3 regions of the Azospirillum sp. A29 genome follow, and region 3 is predicted to be linked to each of the others. Evidence: riboswitches for the same ligand, from Rfam matches in the RefSeq annotation. Region 3 holds a riboswitch; each other region holds the start of a gene.
The links. A riboswitch is a leader RNA that binds a small molecule or an ion and turns the genes downstream of it on or off. The one in region 3 is predicted to bind thiamine pyrophosphate.
Positions count from the first base shown of each region.

Region 1 (7,642 bases), 820 kb from region 3:
AGGTCGGCATAGGCGGCGCGCTCCGCCAGCAGATCGACATGGTCGCCCTCTTCGACCGTCCAGTCGTAGGGCAGCCCGTCAAGCGACTTGCGGACCTCCTGCTCGATCCGCTCGGCATTCTCGTGGGCGATTGCGGTCGCCTCCGCCATGAAGCCATAGGAGGCGGCGCGGCCGGTGGCGCCCGCCGGCATCGACACCGGGGTGGCGATGTAGAGCGCCTGGATATGGGCGGAGAAACGCTTGGCCAAGGCCGCGGCCACTGCCAGACGGCTGGCGTGGGCGTCGTCGTTGGCCATGTGCAGCAGGATGGTCTTGATCGGCATGCCCTCGCGTCTCCCAACATTATGATCGGTCCACCATCAGCCGGCGGAGCGGTTTCCCTCTAGGTAACGCTCCGCCGGGGTCGATGGCAATGTCGGTGGATGGCAGGGACCGTGGGAGACCGTTACTTCACCACCACCGCATACTGGTCGACCGGCGCCACCGCCTTGATCAGACCGCGGGCCTTCAGGAACTCGGCGAAGCGGGTGTAGCGCTCGGCATCCAGCGCGGCCGGGCTGTGGGCGAAGCGCGGCAGCGTGTCGGCCCAGGCGCGGCGGTTCAGCTCGTCGTTCAGTTCGGGCCGGCCCTTGACGAAGGCGGCCTGCGACTCTTCCGGATGGTTCAGGATGTAGAGCGTCGCCCGCTCCACCGCCGCCAGGAAGCGCTTGAAGCGCGGATCGTTCGCCTTGTCCTTGCGGGCCACCAGAATCAGTTCGTCATAGGGCGGAACGCCCTCTTCCTCCGGATAGAAGGCGCGGCCAGGGTGCTTCTCGATCTCCATCTGGTTCAGTTCGAAATTGCGGAAGGCGCCGACCACCGCATCGACCTGGCCCGACAGCAGCGACGGCGAGAGGGAGAAGTTGACGTTCACCAGCTCGACGTCCTTCAGGCTCAGCCCCTGCTTCTCCAGCATGGCGCCCAGCAGCGCATCCTCGAAGCCGGCAATGGAGTAGCCGACCTTGCGGCCCTTCAGATCCTTCAGCGTCTTCACCGGCCCGTCGCGCAGCACGACGACGGAGTTCAGCGGCGTGGACACCAGCGTGCCGATGCGGACCAGCGGCAGTTCCTCCGCCACCTGCAGGATCAGCTGCGGCTGGTAGGACACGGCGATGTCGGTGCCGCCGGCCGCCACCAGCTTCGGCGGGTCGTTGGGGTCGGCCGGGGCGGTCAGGGTGACCTCAAGCCCGGCATCCTTGAAGAAACCCTTCTCCTGCGCCACCACCAGCGGGGCGTGGTCCGGGTTGACGAACCAGTCCAGCATCACGGACAGCTTGTCCTGGGCCAGGGCGGGAAGCGAGGTCATCAGGCCGGCGGCGATCAGGCCGGCTGTGAAAAGATGCTTCATCGGTTGTCTCTCCCCCTTCAAGGGTTGGCGTCTTCGGCAGGTTGGGTATCGGGTTGCCAGGGCAGGGCGCGGCGGGCCAGCGCATCGACGGCGGCGTACAGCGTGACGGCGAAAAGTCCCAGCACCAGCACGGCGGCGAACAGAAGATCGATCTGCATGCGGGCATTGGCGTGCAGCATCAAGTAGCCAAGGCCGGAGGACGACCCCACCCATTCGCCGATCACCGCCCCGATGGGCGCCACCGCGGCAGCCACCCGCACGCCGGACCAGAAGGCGGGCAGGGCGGCCGGCAGGCGGATGCTCCACAGGATCGCGGCGGGCGAGGCGCCCATGGTGCGGGCAAGGTCGAGCCAACCGGGATCGGTGCGCCGCAGCCCGTCGAACAGCGCGGTCGTCACCGGGAAATAGATGACCAGCACCGCCATGGCGATCTTGGACGCCATGCCATAGCCGAGCCACAGCACCAGCAGCGGCGCCAGTGCGAAGACGGGGATGGCCTGACTGACCAGAAGCAACGGCATCAGCCAGCGCCGCGCCGTCCGGAACCGCGCGAGCAGCAAAGCGCTGACCCCGCCCAGCGCCACGCCGGCCACCAGCCCGATCAGAATCTCGGCCAGCGTGGTCAGGCCATGGGTCAACAGCAGAGGGGCCTGCCGCTGCATGGCGTCCGCCACCGCCAGCGGACCGGGCAACAGGTAGCGCGGCAGCGCGGTGGCCCAGACCAGCGCCTGCCAGCCGGCGACCAGCACCAGCAGGGTGATCGCGCCGCGCAGCAGCGCCTTCATTCCGCCAGCCTCCGCAACAGCTCGGCCTGATGCGCCAGCAGGTCCGGATCGTCGACGCGGCGCGGCACCGGGCCGGAGGGCTCCAGCGCCGGCCCCATGACGGCCGGCCGGCCAGTCATCACATGCAGGCGGTCACCGATGCGCAGCGCCTCCAGCGGGTCGTGGGTGACCATGAGGACGGTGCGGCCGGCCAGCGTCTCCGCCGCCGTTTCCTGCAAGCGCAGCCGGGTGATGGCGTCGAGCGCGGAGAAGGGCTCGTCCATCAGGACCAGGGGCTTGTCCTCCATCAGGGTGCGGGCCAGCGCCACGCGCTGCTTCTGCCCGCCGGACAGGGCGGCGGGACGGTCGCGCTCGCGCCCCGCCAAGCCGACGCGGTCCAGCAGCGCGCGGGCCTGCTCCACCCGCGCCGGATCGGGACGGCGGTGGCGCAGCCGGTCGCCGAGCAGGACATTGTCGAGGACGGTTAACCAGGGCAGCAGCAGGTCCTGCTGCGCCATGTAGGCGATCCGGCCGGCCAGCGGCTGCCGGTCGCCGGTGACCACCTCGGTCGGCGGCTCCGGCTCAGCCAAACCGGCGAGGATGCGCAGGAGCGTGGTCTTGCCGACGCCGCTCGGCCCCAGCAGGCAGGTGGTCCGCCCGGCCGGCAGCTCCAGCGTCAGGTCGGAGAACAGCAGCGTGCCGCCATAGGTCAGCCGCGCGCGCGAGATGGTCACCGAAAGCGGCGTCATCGCAGGCACGCGGGCATGCATCGTGGAGTGGCGGAGATGGAGAGGGTGCGGTTCCGCATCACTGATCCCTACGCCGGCATGAACCGGATCAGGTTCCAGGGGTCGTCCTGCAACAGGACCTCTCAGCCGCCCATCGGCTCCCCCCAGTGAAGGCGGCGACTATAGGCGCGGACGATCCGTGACCGCAAGCATTGCCGGATACAGGTTCCGGGATATGGAAGCGCGCGGCTTGACCGCACCGCCGCGGCACTTAGTTTCTGACGGGCATCGAGGAGTGCCCGTCCTGACCACGCCCTTCCGCACACCGCTGTTCATCGGCGGGGAAATCTACCGCGGCTCGACCTATGGGCCGAAGCATCCGCTGGCGATTCCGCGCGTGTCGACCGCCATCGACCTCAGCCGCGCCATGGGCTGGCTGCCGGACGAGGTCTATCTCGACACCCATGTGGCGAGCGAACGCGAACTGGCGCGCTTCCATACCGCCGACTACATCGCCGCGCTTAAGCGGGCGGAGGCCGAGCAGCGCGTCGACGAGGCGACCGCCACCCGCCATAATCTGGGCAAGCTGGAAAATCCCGTCTTCGCCGAAATGTACCGGCGACCGGCCCACAGCAGCGGATCGGCGTTGCAGGCGGCCAGGATTCTCGGCGACCGGCCCGCCGGTCTTGTCTATGCGCCGGCTGCCGGGACGCATCATGCGCGGCGCGACCGGGCCAGCGGCTTCTGCTATTTCAACGCGCCGGTTCTCGGCATTCTGGAATTGCTGGACCATGGGCTGGAGCGGATTCTCTATGTCGATCTCGACGCCCATCATGGCGACGGGGTGGAAGAGGCCTTTGCCGACGACGACCGGGTGCTGACCCTGTCCATCCATGAGGATGGGCGCTGGCCCTACACCGGCAAGGTGGAGGACCGCGCCGGCGGCATGGCCCGCAACCTGCCGGTGCCGCCGGGCTTCAACGACAGTGAGATGGAGCATGTGATGGAGGCGGCGGTCCTGCCGCTGGCCCGTGCCTTCCGTCCGCAGGCGATGGTGATCCAGACCGGCGCCGATGCCTTGGCCGAGGATCCGTTGAGCCGGCTGGAACTGTCCAACCGCGCGCTGTGGGATGCCGTGGCGGCGCTGCTTCCCCTGGCACCGCGGGTTCTGGTGGTCGGTGGCGGAGGCTATAACCCCTGGTCGGTCGGGCGTTGCTGGGCCGGGATCTGGGCGGTGATGAACGGTATCGATCCCGCCGTGCGGCCGACGGCGGAGGCGGAGGCGGTGCTGCGCGCCCTGACCTGGAACCGCGCCGCCGGCCGCAATCCGCCGGACCATTGGTTCACCACGCTCGGCGACGAGCGGCGTCCCGGACCGGTGCGGGATGCGGTGAAGCGGGTGGCGGAGATTGCCATGTCCTAAAGGATGGCGCTGTCCTGACCCGCAGCCGAGAGACTCATTCCGACGAATTTCGAACCAACCCGTGACGATTCGTTGACGGGGTCGGATTGTTCGTTGATTCTCTCTTCCACTGCGCCGGTGCAGCTTCCGTGTCGGGTGATGCGGGCTTCGGCGGGATTTGCGGGCAGGATTCGCGGTAGGAGGACGGGCGGGCGGATGTCGAACACGACGCTGTTCCTGATCGCCATCGTCATCATCATGCTGGCTGCCGTCCCGGTCGCCATGATGCTGAAGGATTTCCTGCCGAACATCATGGAAAAGAGCAGCGGTCTGGATCAGGTCGAGAACCGCATCTACGTCCTGCATGCGGAGGCGCAGGAGCTGCAAAACCGGGTGAACCATCTGGTCCAGCGCCGGAACAGCCAGTCTTCCGACCGCAACCGGCTGGAAAGCGATATCCGCAAGGCGGAAAAGCAGGTCCGGGATCTGTCCGACCAGCCGCCGATGTTCGTGCATGAGGTCGGCGACCCGCAGGCCGGACTGATGAAATTCGTCGCGACGGTGACGCAGGAAAAGGCGTCTGCCGCCGCCCGCGCCGCCGGTGAACGGGCGCAGGTCAACCCCATCTGGCGATGCACGAACGTGGCCGAGGTCTGGGCGTCCAGCTTCGACGAGGCCAAGCAGATGTGCGATGTGGCCTTTCCGTTCAAAATGGGTTTCCAGAAGACGTTCATGCGCGGCGATGCGCGGGCCGGGGGCAAGGCCGCCGGCAAGGGCGTGCCGACGCCGCCCGCCACCGCCCGGGCGAAGGCGGGCGGCGTCACATGATGATCAACTTCATCATCGTCCTGGCCATCGTCGCCATCGGTGCCTGGCTCGGCAACATCCTGATGAGCGTCGAGCAGAGGGTGTCGCAGGCGCGCCAGCGCGTCCGCGGTGTCCGCAACAACCTCGACAAGCTGGATGCCACCATCCACCGCCTGCATCGGGAGGAGGAGACCCTCCACGCCGAGATCGAGGAACTGACCCGGGAGATGGTGGAGCTGCGCAAAAAGCAGACGGAGGTGCAGCAACGCCTGACCGAAGCGCAGTCGAAGCGTCGTCCGCAGATCCTGATCCTGACCGACCGGCGCAATCCCGGCGACAAGGAATGGCTGGTCACCGTGGTGAACCAGCAGATCGGTGAGATCGATGCCGCGCACCCTCTGGCCGTCGAATGGGCACGGGGGCGCCAGTATCTCGTCTGGGCGGAGTCGGACCGCGAGGCCGGCGAACGTGCCAACCGCCGCTTCAGTGCCCGGCCCGGCTATCAGGTGCGGTCGGTGGCCCCGGTGAAGGAAGATCTCTACAGCGCCAGCCCGGCCCAAAGCGCAGCGTAGAAGAGCACCCCGCAGATATTGAAAAGCCCCTCTTCCACCTGGGAAGAAGGGCTTTTCGTGAAGGTCCGTCTCAGCGCGTTCCCAGGCTTCAGCGCGCCTTGGCGGTGGCCGGGGTCTGGCGGAAGGCGTCGTGCAGGTAGGGCGACAGCGACTGGCGCATGTTGCGCAGCCATTCGTGGATGATGATCAGCGAACGGGAGGCGACCGGCGGGGTCATGCCCAGCTTCACCAGATCCTCGCGGGTCATCGTCGCCACCTGATCCAGCCGGTGGCCGGTCAGGCGCGCCCAGGCCGGGGCGGTGCAGGGCTGCATGGAGATGACCTGCAGGCCCTCGCGCTCCACCATCTCCGCCTTGCGGCGGGCATACTGGCTGTCCTCCAGTTGGGAGAACGGGCCGGAAAAGCCGTTTTCCACCAGGACGCGCTTGGCCTTCGGGGCGATGGTCGCCACCCGCTCCAGCGTCGTCATGCCGGTGGACAGCGAGGCGAGATCGACGGTCACCGGCACCATGAAGGTCAGCCGTTCGCCTTCGCCGACGTAATAGTCGAAGCCCGACACTTCGGCCCAGTTGAAGAACCACTGCGAGATGTTGCCGCCGAAGTCATACAGACGGCCGCCGCGCTGCAATTCCGGCCCGATCAGGTCCCAGAACTCGTAGAAGCCGTCACCGGACCCCATCATGTTCATGAAGTCCTGGGTGATGCGGCGGTGTTCGACCACGTCCGGGCCGAACAGGCGGGCGAGACGCTCGTTCACCTCGTACTCGACGACCTTCAGCTGCAGGCCTTCCAGCATGGCGGTCGCCATCAGGTGATGGGACAGCAGCGTCTTGCCGACGCCGCCGCGGTCATTGAGGACGAAGATCGTGCCCAGCATGCGATCGCCTTTCCAGTATGCGTTTGTTGAGTCGTCTTGGGTCATCGTGGCAGGCATCGGTGGGAATACAGGAGAGCCGGTGCCCCGCGCAACCGCCGTGGACGTCCGATGGGAAGCCGGCTGCGGTTCCGGCCTGGTCATTGCGGGTTCGGGAGGCGTTTCATCCTCCCCGGTTCCGGTCTCATCCTCTGCCGGCCGATCTTCGGCAACGGCGGTCGCCGGTGCGAGCAGGTCCAGGGCAGGGGAGGCGGGTTGTGAAGATTCCTCGACGGCTTTCGGGGCTGGTTCGCCCTCTTCTGGCGCGGGCTCTTGCGTCAGCGGCTCTTCCGCGACGGCGTTCGCCTGGGCAGCCTCGCCATCAAGCTCGCCATCAAGCCCGGCCGTCTCGGTCAGCAGTTCCACATCGGAGTCGGCAGCCTCCGTCACGGGCTCAACACCGGTGTCGCCCCCGCCGTCCTTCTCGGGGCCGCCCTCATCCGCATCTTCGGCCTCTTCCTTCAAGCCGGCGGACAGGGCGGCTTTATGGACGGCTGCCAGGGTCTCGGCAGGAAGGGCTGCGGCGCCATGGTCGCCGGCGGCCTCGCCACGCCCTTCGTTTCCGACGAGGAAGAAGGCGGAGCGCAGGGTAACGGGCGAGATCGGCTGGTTGTCGCGGGCAGCCACCCCCAGTTTGGCCAGCAGATCGGAGATCTCGGCCCAGGACAGGCCGCGCTCGCGCATCAGCCCGATATCGGCATAGCTTTCGCGCACCGCCTGCATGGCGCTGCGGTTGCCAGCCGGGCGATCGGCAAGGAGCCGTTCAAGTTCCGAGCGGTCGATCGACACCGTATGGGATTCCGGCAAGATGAAATGGCGACGGGGAAGCGCCTGGATGTTGGATCGCAAGGAATCCATTCCCCTGGGGCCGAAAAAATAGTACAAGCGGCCATCACGCGCAAACGGTTTCCAAACGACATCAACGGCGCTAAACAGTCTTGCCCGATCCGGAACCCATCCGTGACGCCGGGCAACTTCGCCGACGCTCCGGCAAATGGCGCCATGACGTTGGCTTTTGGAACCGCCTGTCGGTTGCGCGGGTTGCCATAAGGGTGGACACGGCCGTTTC
Region 1 covers NZ_CP170466.1:451,472-459,113, reverse strand. Annotated here, with positions in the region: gene ABNQ38_RS16960 (universal stress protein) at 1-323, opposite strand, end outside; gene ABNQ38_RS16955 (ABC transporter substrate-binding protein) at 446-1,387, opposite strand; gene ABNQ38_RS16950 (ABC transporter permease) at 1,405-2,172, opposite strand; gene ABNQ38_RS16945 (ABC transporter ATP-binding protein) at 2,169-2,900, opposite strand; TPP riboswitch at 2,948-3,054, opposite strand; gene ABNQ38_RS16940 (acetoin utilization protein AcuC) at 3,130-4,302, shown strand; gene ABNQ38_RS16935 (hypothetical protein) at 4,498-5,109, shown strand; gene ABNQ38_RS16930 (hypothetical protein) at 5,106-5,660, shown strand; gene ABNQ38_RS16925 (hypothetical protein) at 5,749-6,537, opposite strand; gene ABNQ38_RS16920 (hypothetical protein) at 6,847-7,623, shown strand.
Region 1: another riboswitch for thiamine pyrophosphate. It lies ahead of ABNQ38_RS16945 (ABC transporter ATP-binding protein); the one in region 3 lies ahead of thiC (phosphomethylpyrimidine synthase ThiC).

Region 2 (7,642 bases), on a different replicon from region 3:
CACCTGGGCAAGGTTGTCGCGCACCTTGTCGGCCAGCTGCACGTCGGGCTCGCCGGCCTCGTGGAAGATGACGGTGAACAGGCGGCGCTGGGACAGCAGGAAGTTCAGCGTGACATGCAGCTTGCCCTGCGGCATCGCGCAGTCGACCGATCCGGTGCGCAGCCAGACGGCCCCCGCCTGCTCGGACTGGTTCAGGGCGACGGTCGGCGTGCCCTCGCAACGCTGCTTCATCGCCTCGGCGAAGCCGTCGGACAGCTCGTCGATCCTGGCACCTTCGCCCACCGCACGCTCGCGGATGCCGCCGACGATGGGGCCGAAGCGCCAGGCGATGTCGGCCGGGCGGCGGTCCTGCGGGACCTTGTCCATCGGCACCAGCTCGGCGTCATGGACCCCGGCGGCGGTCAGCAGGCTGTCCAGCCCTTCCGGCAGGCGGTTCTTCCTGTCCTTGTCAGCCGGCCGTCCGGCGGCGACCTTGATCGGCGGGACGTTGCCGCCCTTGTCGACGCAGGTCTTCAGATCGCTCAGCACCTTCTTGGTGCCGGCCAACTTGAAGACGATGCGGTCGCTGGCCGACGACACCACCAGCTCGTTGCCGCCCATCAGGGCGTTGATCAGCTCGTCGTCCTTGCCGTTGGAGACCACCAGCATGTCCGGCTGCGACGCGACGGCGGTCCGCTCCCGCTTCAGCTTCTTGTCGACCTCGATGGTCACCGGCCACTCGCCGCCCTTGGGCAGGTCGGCGCCGGGGATGCCGATGCCGATGTTGGTCTCGCCCTTCGGGCTGCGCGCGAACATCAGCACATGGCCGGAGGTGAATTCCCCCTCCGCCACGCAATAGGCAAAGCTGCCGTCCTTCTTCTTGGCGGCCCCGCCGTCCCAGCTTTCGATCAGCTCGCCCGGCCCGTCGGGCTTGGGCTTGGCCGGTGCCGACGCGGACGGGCCGGCGGCCGGTTTGCCCGACGCACCGTTCGGCGCGTTGCCCGGTTTGGCGTCCTGCACCGGACCGCCGGGAACGACGATCTCGGCCTCCGGCTCGGGCAGTCCGTAATAGGCGGCGGGAGGAATCGTCGGCTGCACCGGCACCAGTTCGGCCATCGCCGGAGCCGACGCCACTCCCAGCAGGAGAAGCGCGGACAGCGATGCGGCGAAGCGGGCGGTCATGACGAGGTAATCCGTGAATGGTTATGGCGGCGAAGCTATCCGCGCCTGCCCCCGTCCGCAAGCCCAACCGCCCACGCTGTTGCACGGAGCAGACACCTGTTGCACAGGACACGCATAAGGTAGCCATTAGCCGCCGAAGAAGGTCTCGCGCAGCCTCTCGTCCGACAGCGCCGCCACCGGCCCATCGCCGACGACCCGCCCCAGCCGCAGCAGCACGGCGCGCGGCGCGACCGCCAGGGCGCGGGCGGCGCTCTGCTCGGCCAGCAGCACGGCCGTGCCCGTGCCGGCGATGCGGCGGACAGCGGCGAACAGCTCGTCGGCCAGCTTGGGCGACAGGCCGAGCGACGGCTCGTCCAGCAGAAGCAGGCGCGGCCGGCCCATCAGTGCGCGCCCCAGGCTCAGCATCTGCTGCTGGCCGCCGGACAGGCGCCAGGCGCTCTCGCGGCTCTTCAGGGCAAGGTCGGGGAACAGGGCGAAGACGCGCTCGACATCCCTTGCCCGGTCGCGGGCGGCGGACAGGCCGGCAACCTCCAGATTGTCACGCACGCTCATGCCCGCGAAGACCCGCCGCCCCTCCGGCACATAGCCGATGCCGCGCCGAACCCGTGCCTCGGTGGCGAGGCCGCCGATGTCCGCCCCATCGAAGCGAAGCTCCCCCCGCACCGGCACAAGGCCGAGCAGAGCCTTCAGCAGCGTCGACTTGCCCGCCCCGTTGGCGCCGAGCAGCGCCACCGTCTCTCCTGCCGTAAGGCTCAGCGACACGTCGTCGAGCGCGCTCGCCCCGCCATAGCCGGCGGTCAGGCCGCGGATGGACAGCAGCGCGCTCATGCCGGCACCGCCCGGCCCAGATAGGCGGCGGCCACCGCCGGGTCCCGGCGCACGCCGCCGGCCGGCCCGTCATAGATGACCCGGCCGCGGTCGAGGCACAGCACCCGGCCGGCGAGCGGCAACAGGAAGCCCATGTCATGCTCCACCAGCAGGATAGCCACGCCCTCCTGCGCCAGTTCGCACAGCAGGTCCGCCAGTTCCGCCTTCTCGCCGTCGGTCAGACCGGCGGCGGGTTCGTCCAGCAGCAGGACCGCCGGCCGGCGGACCAGCGAACGGGCCAACTCCACCCGGCGCCGCAGCGCCGCCGGCAGCCCGTCGCAGCCCTGGCCGGCGAGGTCGCCGACGCCCAGCCGGTCGAGCGCCCAGCGGGCATGCGCCTCCGCTGTCCGGGCGTCGGGATCGACGGCGAGGCGTGCGGCGGCGACCGCCTCCAACACACCGGCTCCAATCGGCAGAACCGCCGCCTGGAAGCTGCGGGCCAGTCCGGCGCGGGCCAGCCGGTCGGCGCGGAGACCGGTGACGTCGCGTCCGCCGAGCCGCACCCGCCCGGCATCCAGCCGCTCCAACCCCGACAGCAGGTTGATCACCGTGGATTTGCCAGAGCCATTCGGCCCGATCAGCCCTGTGATGCTTCCCGGCCGCAGGTCCAGCGACACGCCGTCCACCGCCCGCACACCGCCGAAGGACTTGCGCAGATCGTCGACTGCCAGCCCGTCCGGCGAATTTAGCGGACGCGGCGGCTCCTTCGCCTCGACGGAAGCCCGCGCCCCGCGGCCGAACAGGCGGGCCACGATCCGGTCGAGCAGGCCGGTCAGCCCGTCCGGCGCCAGCACCACGGTCGCCAGCAGGGCGACGCCATAGACGACCAGATAGCCGCGCTCCAGGAAGCGGAACCACTCCGGCAGATGCAGCAGAAGCACGGCGCCCAGCACCGCCCCGGCCATCCGCCCCCGCCCGCCGACGATGGCGATGGTGAGGATGGAGACCATGACCGGGAATTCCAGCACCTCCGGCGAGACGACGCGCTGGGTGTGGACGGCAAGCGCTCCGGCGGCCCCGGCGAACAGGGCGCTGATGCCGAAGGCGGCCAGCCGCAGCCGCCCGACATCGAGCCCCAGCGTCGCCGCCGCCAGCGGGTCGTCACGCAGCATCGCCAGCGACCGGCCGAGCCTTCCCCGCGTCAGCCGCCAGCCGATCAGCCCGCCGAGAGCGACCAGCCCCCAGACCAGCCCGGCCATCGGCAGCCCGCGCGGCACCGCCCAGCCGAACAGCACCGCCGCCGGCACTCCGGCCAGCCCGTTGGAGCCCCCGGTCAGCTCCGGCAGGTTGACCGCCAGCAGATGGAGGACCTGGGCGATGCCGAGAGTCGCCAGGGCGAAGTAATGCGATTCCAGCCGCAGCACCGCCAGACCGACCGGCAGGGCCAGCAAGAGCGGCACCAGCATCGACAGCGGGAAGGTCGCTTCGACACCGAGCCCGTAGCGGCTGCCGAGGATGCCCGTCACATAGGCGCCGACGCCGAAGAAAGCGCCCTGGGCCAGCGACAGCGCACCGCCGAGCCCGAAGACGATCTGGAATCCGAAGGTCGCCAGCGCATAGACCCCGGCGACGGTCAGGACACGCAGGCCGTAGGGGGACGCGAAGGCCAGCGCGTAGATCAGCAGGGCAAGCGCGCCAGCGATGAGAATGACTGCCGGCCGACGTTCACCCACGGCGCCGCACCGCTTCGCCGAACAGCCCTTGCGGGCGCAGCACCAGAATCGCCAGCAGCGTCAGGTACAAGGCCCCCAGCGCCGCCGGGTAGGACAGCACCGACGATACGCCCACCTCGAACAGCGCGATCAGCAGGGCGCCCACCACTGCACCCGGCACGGAGCCCCAGCCCCCGACTGTTACCGCGATGTAGGCCTTCAGAATCAGGTCGCTGCCCGAAGTCGGCGTGACGAAATAGCGGTTGGCCAGCAGCAGCCCGGCCGCCCCGGCGCAAGCCGTCCCGATGGCAAAGGTCACCAGGATCATCGCGGTGACCGGCACGCCGCAGGCCCGCGCCATCTCCGGGTCCTGCGCCGTGGCGCGCAGCCGGCGGCCGAGCTGCGTGCGGGCGAACACCCATTGCTGCGCGCCGATCAGCAGCCCCGCCACCGCGACGATGGCGAGCGACTGCTCGGGCACCGCCAGCCCGGCGATGTGCAGCGTGTCGTCGCCGAACAGTGGCGGTGCGGCGCGCGGCTCCGGCCCGAAGAGGGTGGCGGCCCCGTTCTGCAGGATGATGCCGACCGCAATGGTGCTGATGAAGACCGAGACCGGCGGCCGGCGGCGCAGCGGCAGATAGGCCGCCAGCGCCAGCAGCAGCCCCAGCGCCGCCATCAGCACGAGAACCACCGGCAGCAGGACGATGCCCGGCAGCGGGATCAGCGGCGCCGCCGCCACCGCCAGCAGCCCGCCGGCCATGACGAGATCGCCCTGGGCGAAATTCACCGCCGAGGTGGCGTTCAGCACCAGCACGAAGCCCAGCGCCACCAGGGCATAGGCCGCCCCCAGCGCCACCCCGTTGACCAGCAGTTGAAGCGCCGCCATCCGCTCACTTCGCCGCAAGCGTCGGGTCGTCGTACCGCTTCACCAGCACCGGCACGCGGCTGGCCCCGTCATAGCAGACGATGACGGCGGAATGGGCCATGTTGCCCTTGCCGTCGGACTTGTAGGTCATGGCGAGGCCCTGGAACGTCTCGGCGGACAGCGTCTTGCGGATGGCGTCGGGCGACCGGGCGCCAGCCTTCACCGCCTCCAGAACCATGGACATGCCGTCATACTGGCCGAGCGCGAAGGCGTCCGGCTCCTTGCCGAAGGCGGCGCGGTAGGCGTCGGTGAAGGCCTTGACCTCCGGCGTGCCGCCCGAGATCGGCGAGGCCGCGGTCTCGGCACAGACGCCCTTCAGTTCCGCCGGTTCCAGCAGGGCGGCGGTGCTCGGCTGGTGCATGGCGGAGCCGGCGACGATGGGCAGGGTCACGCCGCTGGACGCCGCCTGCCGCAGCAGCAGCGCGGTCGGGCCGGAATGCAGGTGCAGGACCAGCACGTCCGGCTTGGCGGCGAGCGCCTTGGTCAGCACCGGCAGCAGATCCTTGGCCGCCGGGTCCACCCCCTCCTCGAAGACGGGCGTGACGCCCAGCGCCTTGAAGGCGGCGTCGAGATGGGCCTTGCCGCTCTGGCCGTAGGCGGTGGTCTGATAGATGACGGCCGGCTGCCGCTTGCCCAGCTCCTCCACAACATAGCGGGCATGGGCGGCCTTGGTCACCGCGTCGCCGGGGAAGAAGCGGAAGACCCAGGGATTGCCCTGCTCGGTGATCGAGGCGGTGCCCGACACGGTGACCAGCGGCAGCTTCAGCTCGCTCGCCAGCGGCAACATCGCCAGCATCTGGGTGCCGAGCATACTGGCGGCGACCGCCCCGACCGTGCCGCGGCCGGCCGCGCGCTCCAGCGCCGTCACCGCCGCCTCGGGCGAGGTGCCGGTGTCGACGACCTCCGAGGCGATGGCGACGCCGGCCGGCGTCTGCTTCAGCGCCAGGACGGCGCCGTTGCGCTGGCTGGTGCCCTCCAGCGACAGGAAGCCGGTCAGCGGCACCAGCACCGGGAAGGACAGCGTGTCGTCGGCACGGGCGGCGGACGACAGACAGGACGATGCGGCCAGCAGGCCGATCAGAATGGAAAGCGTGCGCCGCATGACCGATACTCCTCGACACGCGCCGGCGATCAGGGCGACGCGGAGGGGACGGGGCGCTTTGCAGCAGCTTTCAGCGGGTCCGTCGGGTTCCGGTCGGCTCCCTTCGCCGGCATGACCCGGATCAGGTTCGATGGGTGTTGTCTCAGCCCCTACGGTTGCCGAACCGGCATCCGCACGGGCACCCCAGCCGTGAACAGGCGGCGAGAGTGTCGCCGCCGGCCCCGTCCTGTCAAGAACCCAACCGGCGGCGCGCCACCATCGTTTCACGATGCAGGATGTAGAGCCCACTGCCGATGATGACCATGGCGCCGGCCAGGACCGGCACCGTCGGCAGGTCGCCGAACACCAGCCAGCCGAACAGGCTGGCCCAGACCATGCCGGTATATTCGAAGGGTGCCACCACTGCCGGCGGCGCGCGCCGGAAGGCCTGGGTCAGCAGGACCTGCGCCCCGGCGCCGATGGCCCCGACCAGCGCCATCAGCCCCAGCGCGAAGACGGTGGGCGCGGTCCAGACCGGCACCGTCAGCGCCCCACTGACCACCGTCGTCGTCAGTAGCAGGTAGAGCACGATGGAGGCGCTGGTTTCCGTCCGCGACAGACCGCGCACGGCCAGTGCGGCCAGCGCATAGAACAGGGCGGCGCACAGCCCGACCAGCACCGGCACCAGCGGCGCCCCGGCCGACGGCTGCGCCATCACCACCACGCCGCTGAACCCGACCACCACGGCGGCCCAGCGGCGCCAGCCCACCGGCTCGCCCAGCAGCGGCGCCGACAGCGCGGTGATGAACAGCGGACCGGCGAAGCTCAGCACATAGACGTCGGCCAGCGGCAGTTCGCGGAACGCATAGAAGAAGCATCCCATGGAGATCAGCCCGGCGAAGGCGCGCCAGACATGCCCCAGGGGCCGCCGCGTCCGCATCGCCGCGATCCCGCCGCCGCATGTCAGGGTGTAGCCGCCCACCAGCAGGAAGGCGACCAGCGAACGCACGAACATCAGCTGCGGCACCGGGTAATCGGCGGTCAGGAATTTGATGAGCGTGTCCATCGCCGCGAACAGCAGGATCGCGCCCAGGAAGCAGCCGACGGCGTAGGGAACCGAATCGGTCTCGGCGGGCAGCAGGTCGGCGGTTTCGGCGTCGGTCATTGAATCGGTTCGGAACGGCAATGGCGGGGGCTGCCCACATTATGGGCAAATGCGCCCGCGTCCCAATGCCGCAACCGCAGGTCTGCTAGGCGCAGCCAAGGTCAAGGGTCGGCTCGTGCGCCGACCTCGCCTCACCGCGTCAGTACCATCACCAGCCGTTCGACCGGCGCATCCTTCACCAGATGCGAGTCGACGATCTCGTCGATGTCCTCCGGGGTTTCCGGCCGGTACCAGATGCCTTCCGGATACACCACCATCAGCGGCCCGGCGGAGCAGAAGCCGAGGCAACCTGTCATCGCCATGCCGACATCGGTCAAACCCTTGCCCTGGATTTTCTGATCGAGCCGCTGCCACAGCGGATGTGCACCCTTGGCGGCGCAGCTGCCGCGCGGATGGCCGGGCGGACGCTGCTGGGCGCAGCAGAAGACGTGGTGGCGGAAGGTCTGCGGGATGTCGAGCGGCATCGGTCATGCCCCATAGCCATAAAATTTCTATGGATAAGAAGGATGCCAGAATGCTGCGTTGCGGCAAGACTTTTTGTAATCCTTCCAACTCCTGGCAGCGGTTGGATTCCTGGCGCCATGAAATGCTTGGTCGGCAGAGCGTTGGCGGTTAAGAATCCCCGGCAAGGGGCAATCCAGGAGACGCCGGTGCTGCTGAGCGGATCGGGGAAGGGCCAGCCGGGCGCGGTGCCGGGCTGGGTCGGGTATGCGCTGCTGCCGGTTCTCAACCTCGTCGCGGCTTTCGTGCTGTCGGGGCTGGTGATCCTGGTGATCGGCGAGAACCCGGTG
Region 2 covers NZ_CP170467.1:351,463-359,104, forward strand. Annotated here, with positions in the region: gene ABNQ38_RS29645 (hypothetical protein) at 1-1,161, opposite strand, end outside; gene ABNQ38_RS29650 (ABC transporter ATP-binding protein) at 1,288-1,989, opposite strand; gene ABNQ38_RS29655 (ATP-binding cassette domain-containing protein) at 1,986-3,701, opposite strand; gene ABNQ38_RS29660 (branched-chain amino acid ABC transporter permease) at 3,694-4,566, opposite strand; gene ABNQ38_RS29665 (ABC transporter substrate-binding protein) at 4,571-5,707, opposite strand; TPP riboswitch at 5,789-5,903, opposite strand; gene ABNQ38_RS29670 (DMT family transporter) at 5,937-6,851, opposite strand; gene ABNQ38_RS29675 (ferredoxin) at 6,983-7,315, opposite strand; gene ABNQ38_RS29680 (ABC transporter permease) at 7,502-7,642, shown strand, end outside.
Region 2: another riboswitch for thiamine pyrophosphate. It lies ahead of ABNQ38_RS29665 (ABC transporter substrate-binding protein); the one in region 3 lies ahead of thiC (phosphomethylpyrimidine synthase ThiC).

Region 3 (7,642 bases):
GACGGCGCCGTGATGGCCGAGCCGATCCGCCCCGAGCAGGTGGTCGAGGAATGGTCGCCGATGCCCTCCCCCATCGCGCCCGAGGCGTCCGATGAGGAAGACGGCGACGACAGCGGCGAAGACGCCGAGGCCGGCGACGAGCAGGCCGCCCCGTCCGAGGGCGCCGCTCCCGATACGCTCGGCGGCGACGAGGACGAGGAGGCGGAGACCCAGCGCCGCCGCTCGCGCCCGCTGCGTTCCTACAAGATCCAGGAAGTGGTGAAGCGCCGGCAGGTCATGCTGGTGCAGGTGACGAAGGAGGAGCGCGGCAACAAGGGTGCGGCGCTGACCACCTACCTGTCGCTGCCCGGCCGCTACTGCGTCCTGATGCCCAACACCGGCCGTGGCGGCGGGATTTCCCGCAAGATCACCAACCCGGCCGACCGCAAGCGCCTGAAGGAAATCCTGTCGGATCTCGACATTCCCGACGGCATGGCGGTGATCCTGCGCACCGCCGGGCTGGAGCGCTCCAAGCCCGAGATCAAGCGCGACCTGGAATATCTCCTGCGCCTGTGGGACGACATCCGCGAGCAGACGCTGAAGTCGTCGGCGCCCTGCCTCATCTATGAAGAGGCGAACCTGATCAAGCGGTCGATCCGCGACCTCTACGCCAACGACATCGACGAGATCTGGGTCGAGGGCGAGGCCGGCTTCCGCACGGCGCGCGAGTTCATGGACATGCTGATGCCGGGCCATTCCCAGCGCGTCCAGCTGTACCGCGACAGCCAGATCCCGCTGTTCCACCGCTATCAGGTGGAAACGCAGATCGACGCCATCCATAGCCCGGTGGTTCAGCTGCGCTCCGGCGGCTACATCGTCATCAACCCGACCGAGGCGCTGGTCTCCATCGACGTCAACTCCGGCAAGTCGACCCGCGAGCGCAACATCGAGGAAACCGCCTACAAGACCAACCTGGAGGCCGCCGACGAGGTGGCTCGCCAGCTGCGTCTGCGCGATCTGGCCGGTCTGATCGTCATCGACTTCATCGACATGGAGGAGCCGCGGAACAACGCCGCCGTCGAGCGCCGCATGAAGGAGGCGATGAAGAACGACCGGGCGCGCATCCAGCTCGGCCGCATCTCCGCCTTCGGCCTGTTGGAGCTGTCGCGCCAGCGTCTGCGTCCGTCGCTGCTGGAGACCAACTTCGAGCGCTGCCCGCACTGCTCGGGCACCGGCGTCGTCCGGTCGGTCGAATCCGCCTCGCTGCACGTCCTGCGCGCCATTGAGGAAGAGGGCATCCGCAAGCGCTCGGCCGAGATCACCATCTTCGTCCCGACCTCCATCGCGCTCTACATCCTCAACCAGAAGCGCGGTGAACTGGCCAAGATCGAAGAGCGTCACGCCTTCAGCGTGATGGTCCAGGCCGACGACGGGCTGATCGCCCCGGATCACCGTCTGGAGCGCAACAAAGCCCGCTTGGCCGACGAGGACGCCCCGCTGGTCAGCGCCGACCGCGTGATGGCCGAGACCGACCGCGCGCTCGCCGCCGAGCCGGTCGAGACGGTGGAAGAGCCGGAAGCCGAGACCGAGGCCGTCCAGGTCGAGGAGACCGGCGAACGTGCCGAAACCAACGGCGACGGCAATGGCGAGGATCGCCGCCGCCGCCGCCGCCGCCGTCGCGGCCGTGGCCGTGACCGCGAGGACGGCCGGACCGACGGCGCCGAGGGCGATGCCGAGACGGACGAGGGCGATCAGGATGCCGGCCAGGACGCCGATGAGAGCGTTCTGCCGGTTGCCACCGAAGCCATCCCCGGTGCCGCCATCTCCGAACCTGCGGCCGACTCCGCCGACGCCGACGCTGAAGGCGACGACGAGGATGAGGATGACGGCGAGGACGAGCCCGGTGCCGATGCCGGCGAGCGCAACGGCGATGGCCGCAAGAAGCGCCGCCGCGGCAAGCGCGGTGGCCGTCGCCGGTCGCGCCGCGAGGGTGCGGAAGGCCTGGAGGGCGGCGAGGACGCCGTCGACCAGCAGCCCGCCGCCGCTCCGGTTCAGGACGCTCCGGCCCAGGCGGCGCAGGCTCCGGCCGACGCGAGCGATCTCGACTGGATCCTGGCCGGCGAAGCCGCTCCGGCAGTCGAGGACGCTCCGGTTCCGGTGACCGCGCCGGCTCAGGCCGAAGCTGCCGCCAAGGCGCCCGCCAGGAAGGCGGCGCGCAAGCGCAAGGCCGCCGCCGAGGCTCCGGTCGAAGCCGCCCCCGCGGCTGCTCCGGCAGTCGTCGCCGAAGCTCCGGCCAAGGGCCGCAAGCGCAAGGTCGCTGCCCCGGTCGAGGCGCCGGTGGAAGCCGTTGCCGAAACCGCGCCGAAGAAGGCGTCGCGCAAGCGCAAGGCCGCCGCCGAGGCTCCGGTCGAAGCCGCGCCCGAGCCCACTCCGGCGGTTGTCGCCGAAGCTCCGGCCAAGGGCCGCAAGCGCAAGGCCGCCGCTGCGGTCGAGGCGCCGGCGGAGACCGTTGCCGAAGCCGCGCCGACCAAGAAGGCGTCGCCGCGCAAGCGCAAGGCTGCTGCCGAGGCCCCGGCCGAAGCCGCCGCCAAGCCCACGGACGTCAAGCCGGCCCCGGCTCCCGAGCCGGCTGCGGCTGACAACGATGCCGACGCCGATGCCAAGCCGCGCCGCGGCTGGTGGAAGCGGTAAGCCCAACGGCCCAACCGGGACCTCTGGAACGGGAAAAGGCGCCGCAAGGCGCCTTTTCCTTTTCCCGGACGTTATCACCCCTGCCACAGGACAGGTCGGACCATGAGCAAGGCCTTCACCCGCGAGAACGACACGCAGGACGACGACGATCTCGACGATCCGGCACCGTTGCCGCAGGGCTTCAAGAACTACATGACCCCGCCCGGCTTCCAGCGCATGCAGGAGGAACTGCGCCACCTGCTGCGGGTGGAGCGGCCGAAGGTGGTGGAGGTGGTGTCCTGGGCCGCCGGCAACGGCGACCGCTCGGAGAATGGCGATTATCTATACGGCAAGAAGCGCCTGCGCGAGATCGACCGCCGCATCCGTTTCCTGAACAAGCGGCTGGAATCGGCGGTGGTGGTCAATCCGCAGGACCAGAAGAATCGCGAACAGGTCTTCTTCGGCGCCACCGTCACTTATGCCCGCGAGGATGGAGCGGAGAACACTATCACCATTGTCGGCGCCGACGAGGTCGACCCCGACCGCGGCCATGTCAGCTGGATTTCCCCCATGGCCCGGGCCCTGCTGAAGGCGCGGGAGGGCGATCTGGTGGATGTCCGCACTCCGGCGGGACTGGAACAGGTCGAAGTGCTGGAGATCCGGTACGCGGACTGACGGAGGGGGCGGCGACCCGCCCCCTGCCAGATCTCACTCTGCCAGATTTCACTCCGCTGCCGGCTGGTAGATTTCCCCGCCCGACTGGCGGAACTTCTCCGACATCTCGGCCATGCCGGACTCCGCGGCGTCACGGATTTCCTGCGTGATCTTCATCGAGCAGAATTTCGGCCCGCACATCGAGCAGAAATGCGCGGTCTTGGCGCCTTCCGCCGGCAGGGTCTCGTCGTGATAGGCCATCGCCGTGTCGGGATCGAGCGACAGAGCGAACTGGTCGCGCCAGCGGAAGGAGAAGCGGGCACGCGACATGGCATCGTCGCGCAACCGCGCCGCCGGGTGGCCCTTGGCGAGGTCGGCGGCATGGGCGGCGATTTTGTAGGCGATGACGCCGGCCTTCACGTCGTCGCGGTCGGGCAGGCCGAGATGCTCCTTCGGCGTGACGTAGCAGAGCATCGCCGTGCCGAACCAGCCGATCATCGCCGCACCGATGGCGCTGGTGATGTGGTCGTAGCCCGGCGCGATGTCGGTCACCAACGGCCCCAGCGTGTAGAAGGGCGCCTCGCCGCACAGCGCCAGCTGCTTCTCGACATTGTGCTTGATCTTGTGCATCGGCACATGGCCCGGCCCTTCGATCATCACCTGCACGTCGCGCGCCCAGGCGATCTTCGTCAGTTCGCCCAGGGTCTCCAGCTCGGCGAACTGGGCGGCATCGTTGGCATCGGCCTGGCTGCCCGGCCGCAGCCCGTCGCCCATCGAGAGCGCCACGTCATAGGTCCGGCAGATCTCGACGATGTCGGCGAAATGGTCGTAGAGGAAATTCTCGCGGTGATGCGCCAGGCACCATTTGGCGATGATCGAGCCGCCGCGCGAGACGATGCCGGTCACTCGCTTGGCGGTCAGCGGGATGTGGGCCAGCCGCAGGCCGGCATGAATGGTGAAGTAATCGACGCCCTGTTCCGCCTGTTCGATCAGCGTGTCGCGGAACAGCTCCCAGGTCAGATCATCGGCCTTGCCCTTCACCTTTTCCAAAGCCTGATAGATCGGCACGGTGCCGATCGGAACCGGGGAGTTGCGCAGGATCCACTCGCGGGTCTGGTGGATGTCGGCGCCGGTGGACAAATCCATCACGGTGTCGGCGCCCCAGCGGATCGACCACACCATCTTCTCCACCTCCTCCTCGATGGAGGAGGTCACGGCGGAGTTGCCGATGTTGGCGTTGATCTTGGTCAGGAAGTTGCGGCCGATGATCATCGGCTCCGACTCGGGGTGGTTGACGTTGGACGGGATGATCGCCCGCCCGCGCGCCACCTCGTCACGGACGAACTCCGGGGTGATGAAGTCGGGGATCTCGGCACCGAAATCCTCGCCGTCGCGCGTGGCATCGAGCGCTGCGGCGCGGCCGAGATTCTCGCGCACGGCGATGTACTCCATCTCCGCGGTGACGATGCCGGCGCGGGCGTAGGCCATCTGGGTCACCGCACCGCCATCCTTGGCGCGCAGCACGCCGTTGTCGGCGGTCTCGACATCGCCGCGCGCCAGGATCCAGTCACGGCGGTGCTTGGACAGGCCGGCCCGCACGTCGATGGCGACCGACTCGTCGGTGTAGGGACCGGAGGCATCATAGACGGTCAGCGGCGGCTCGCCGCCCGACAGCGCGATCTCGCGCAGGGCAACGCGCAGATCGGTAAAGCGCGTGCCGGGCACATGGATTTTCCGCGACGACGGCAGCGGGCCGGTCGAAATGCGGATGGCGTTCTCGTTGAAGTCCTTAGGCATTGGGTTTCTCCGTCGGAGTTGGGCGGACAAACCCGGGACTGCGGACGGAGGTGCGGTATCTTCGTGCGGGCCGTTTCGGAATGGTGTCCCCGGCATGGCGGGGCCGATACGGCCGGACGGGGCGAGATTCGGCCCGTCACGAGGTCCCTCCCTTCGCCGGTATGACCCGGATCAGGTTCGAAGGGTCACCACGCTGCCGGCTTGCGCATCGCGCCGTCCGGCCGTTGGTATCTCAGCCCCCTGTCGGGACCCCCCTGGAATGCGGCCCATCCTGCCGCCGACGGACGGTCGTGTCAAAAGGAAAGCGCTGCGGACGGTCCGCCTGCCATATTGTGGAAACGTGCTACATCCAGCGTTTTGACCGCACATAGACCATTGGCAGCAAGGCCGACAGCAGCATCAGCCCCAAGGCGCTGGCATAGCCGAAGGGCGACTGGCTGCCGGGCATGTCGGTGAAGTTCATGCCGCCGATGCTGGCGACCAGGGTCGGCGGATAGAGCAGGACGGTCAACACCGACACGATCTTGACGATCTCGTTCTGCTCGACATTGATCTGGCCCAGCGCGGTGTCGAGCGCCAGGGCGACCTTGCCGGAGAGGAAGCGGGCATACTGGTCCAGCCCGCGCAGATCCTGCAGCGTGGTCTTGGCCCAGCGCCGAGTCGCCTTGCCGGCGTTCCAGCCATCGCCGCGCGCCAGGAAGTCGGTCATGCGGGTGAGGCTGGCCAGACTGATCCGCGCCTTGCCGATCAGGTGGCCGGCATGGCCGATGCGCTTCAGCGTCTGGGCGTCGTCCAGCGTCTCGCCGCGGGAGCGCAGCTTGCGCCCACGGAAATAGCGGCGGTTCAACGCATCCATCTCCACCCCGGTCCGCCGCAGCACGACCGACGTGCGGTCGATCATCCCGTCCACCAGTGCGGCCAGCACCAGTTCGCCGCGGGATGCGGAGACCTGCCCATGGGTGGCGCGGCGGCGGAAGGCCAGCAGCGCCTGCGGATCGATGTCGTGGATGGTCACCAGCCGCCGGCCGGCCAGCACGAAGCTGACGGTGGCGATGCGCGGCTCGTCGGTGTCGGCCCAGACCAGGGCGGTGACGGTCATGGTCAAGGCACCGCCGGCAACGCGCAGACGGCTCGACTCCTCGATCTCCGCCATCTGCTCGCGGGTGGGCAGGCCGGTGCCGATCAGCGCCTCCGCCCGCGCCAGCTCGTCGGGCGTCGGGTTGATCAGGTCCAGCCACACGGCGGACTCGGGGAACGGGACCGACTCGTCCGCGGCCTCCCTGTCCCAGCGCAGCAGACCGCCGTCATTGACGAAGACATGCAGCAAGGCTGTGCTCCTTGCATGGGCGCGGTTCGGGCGCCCAGCCTAGGTCACCCGGCCACCGCGCCGCGGTTTCGCCGGGGGCGGAGCCTTTTCCCCATCGAGGTCGAGCGTTGCGCCCTCGTCCTTCAGCGCCTGCTCCAGCTTGCGGCGGAAAGCACCGCCGTCCCGCTTGGCGTCGAGGAAATGGCCGACCGCCTCCTTCGCCGCGTCGCTGTCATAGGGGACCTTGCCCAGAGCAGCCAGTCTGGCACGCTCCACCAGCTTCGGGTCCATCCTCTCCCGGATGGCCTTCATCTGGCGAAGCAACTCCTTGCGTAGATCGCTCATCGCCCCCCCTTGGCGGTCCCCTATAGACGGCGTCAGGCCTTGCCGATCAGGGTGCCGGCGCCGCCTTCGGTGAAGATCTCCAGCAGCAGCGCATGCGGCACGCGGCCATCCAGGATAACAGCGGCATCGACGCCCTGCTCCACCGCGCCGATGCAGGTCTCGATCTTCGGGATCATGCCGCCCGAGGCGGTGCCGTCGGCGATGGCCTTGTGGGCATCCTCCAGCGACATCTTCTCGATCAGCTTCTTTTCCTTGTCGAGCACGCCGGCGACGTCGGTCAGCAGGAAGAAGCGCGCCGCCTTCACCGCCGCCGCGACCGCGCCGGCCGCCGTGTCGGCGTTGATGTTGTAGGTGTCGCCGTTCACGTCGAAGCCGACCGGCGCGATCACCGGGATGATGTCCGACTGGGCGAGCGCGTGCAGGATCTGTGGGTTCACCTTGTAGGGCTCGCCGACGAAGCCCAGGTCCAGCACCCGCTCGATGTTGCTGTCTGGATCGCGCTGCACGCGCTCCAGACGGCGGGCGGTGATCAGGTTGCTGTCCTTGCCCGACAGGCCGACGGCACGGCCGCCGGCGCCGTTGATGGCGGCGACGATCTGCTTGTTGATGGAGCCGGCCAGCACCATCTCGACCACCTCGACCGTCTCCTTGTCGGTGACGCGCAGGCCGTCGATGAAGCTGGACTTAATCTTCAGCCGCTCCAGCATCTGGCCGATCTGCGGGCCGCCGCCATGGACGACCACCGGGTTGATGCCGACCTGCTTCAACAGGACGATGTCGCGCGCGAACAGCTCCGCCAGGCTGGCGTCGCCCATGGCGTGGCCGCCGTACTTGATGACGAAGGTGCTCCCGGCATAACGGCGCATGTAGGGCAGCGCTTCGGACAGGGTA
Region 3 covers NZ_CP170466.1:1,270,196-1,277,837, forward strand. Annotated here, with positions in the region: gene ABNQ38_RS20875 (ribonuclease E/G) at 1-2,670, shown strand, start outside; gene greB (transcription elongation factor GreB) at 2,773-3,324, shown strand; gene thiC (phosphomethylpyrimidine synthase ThiC) at 3,373-5,100, opposite strand; TPP riboswitch at 5,232-5,366, opposite strand; gene ABNQ38_RS20890 (magnesium transporter CorA family protein) at 5,444-6,427, opposite strand; gene ABNQ38_RS20895 (hypothetical protein) at 6,467-6,751, opposite strand; gene argB (acetylglutamate kinase) at 6,784-7,642, opposite strand, start outside.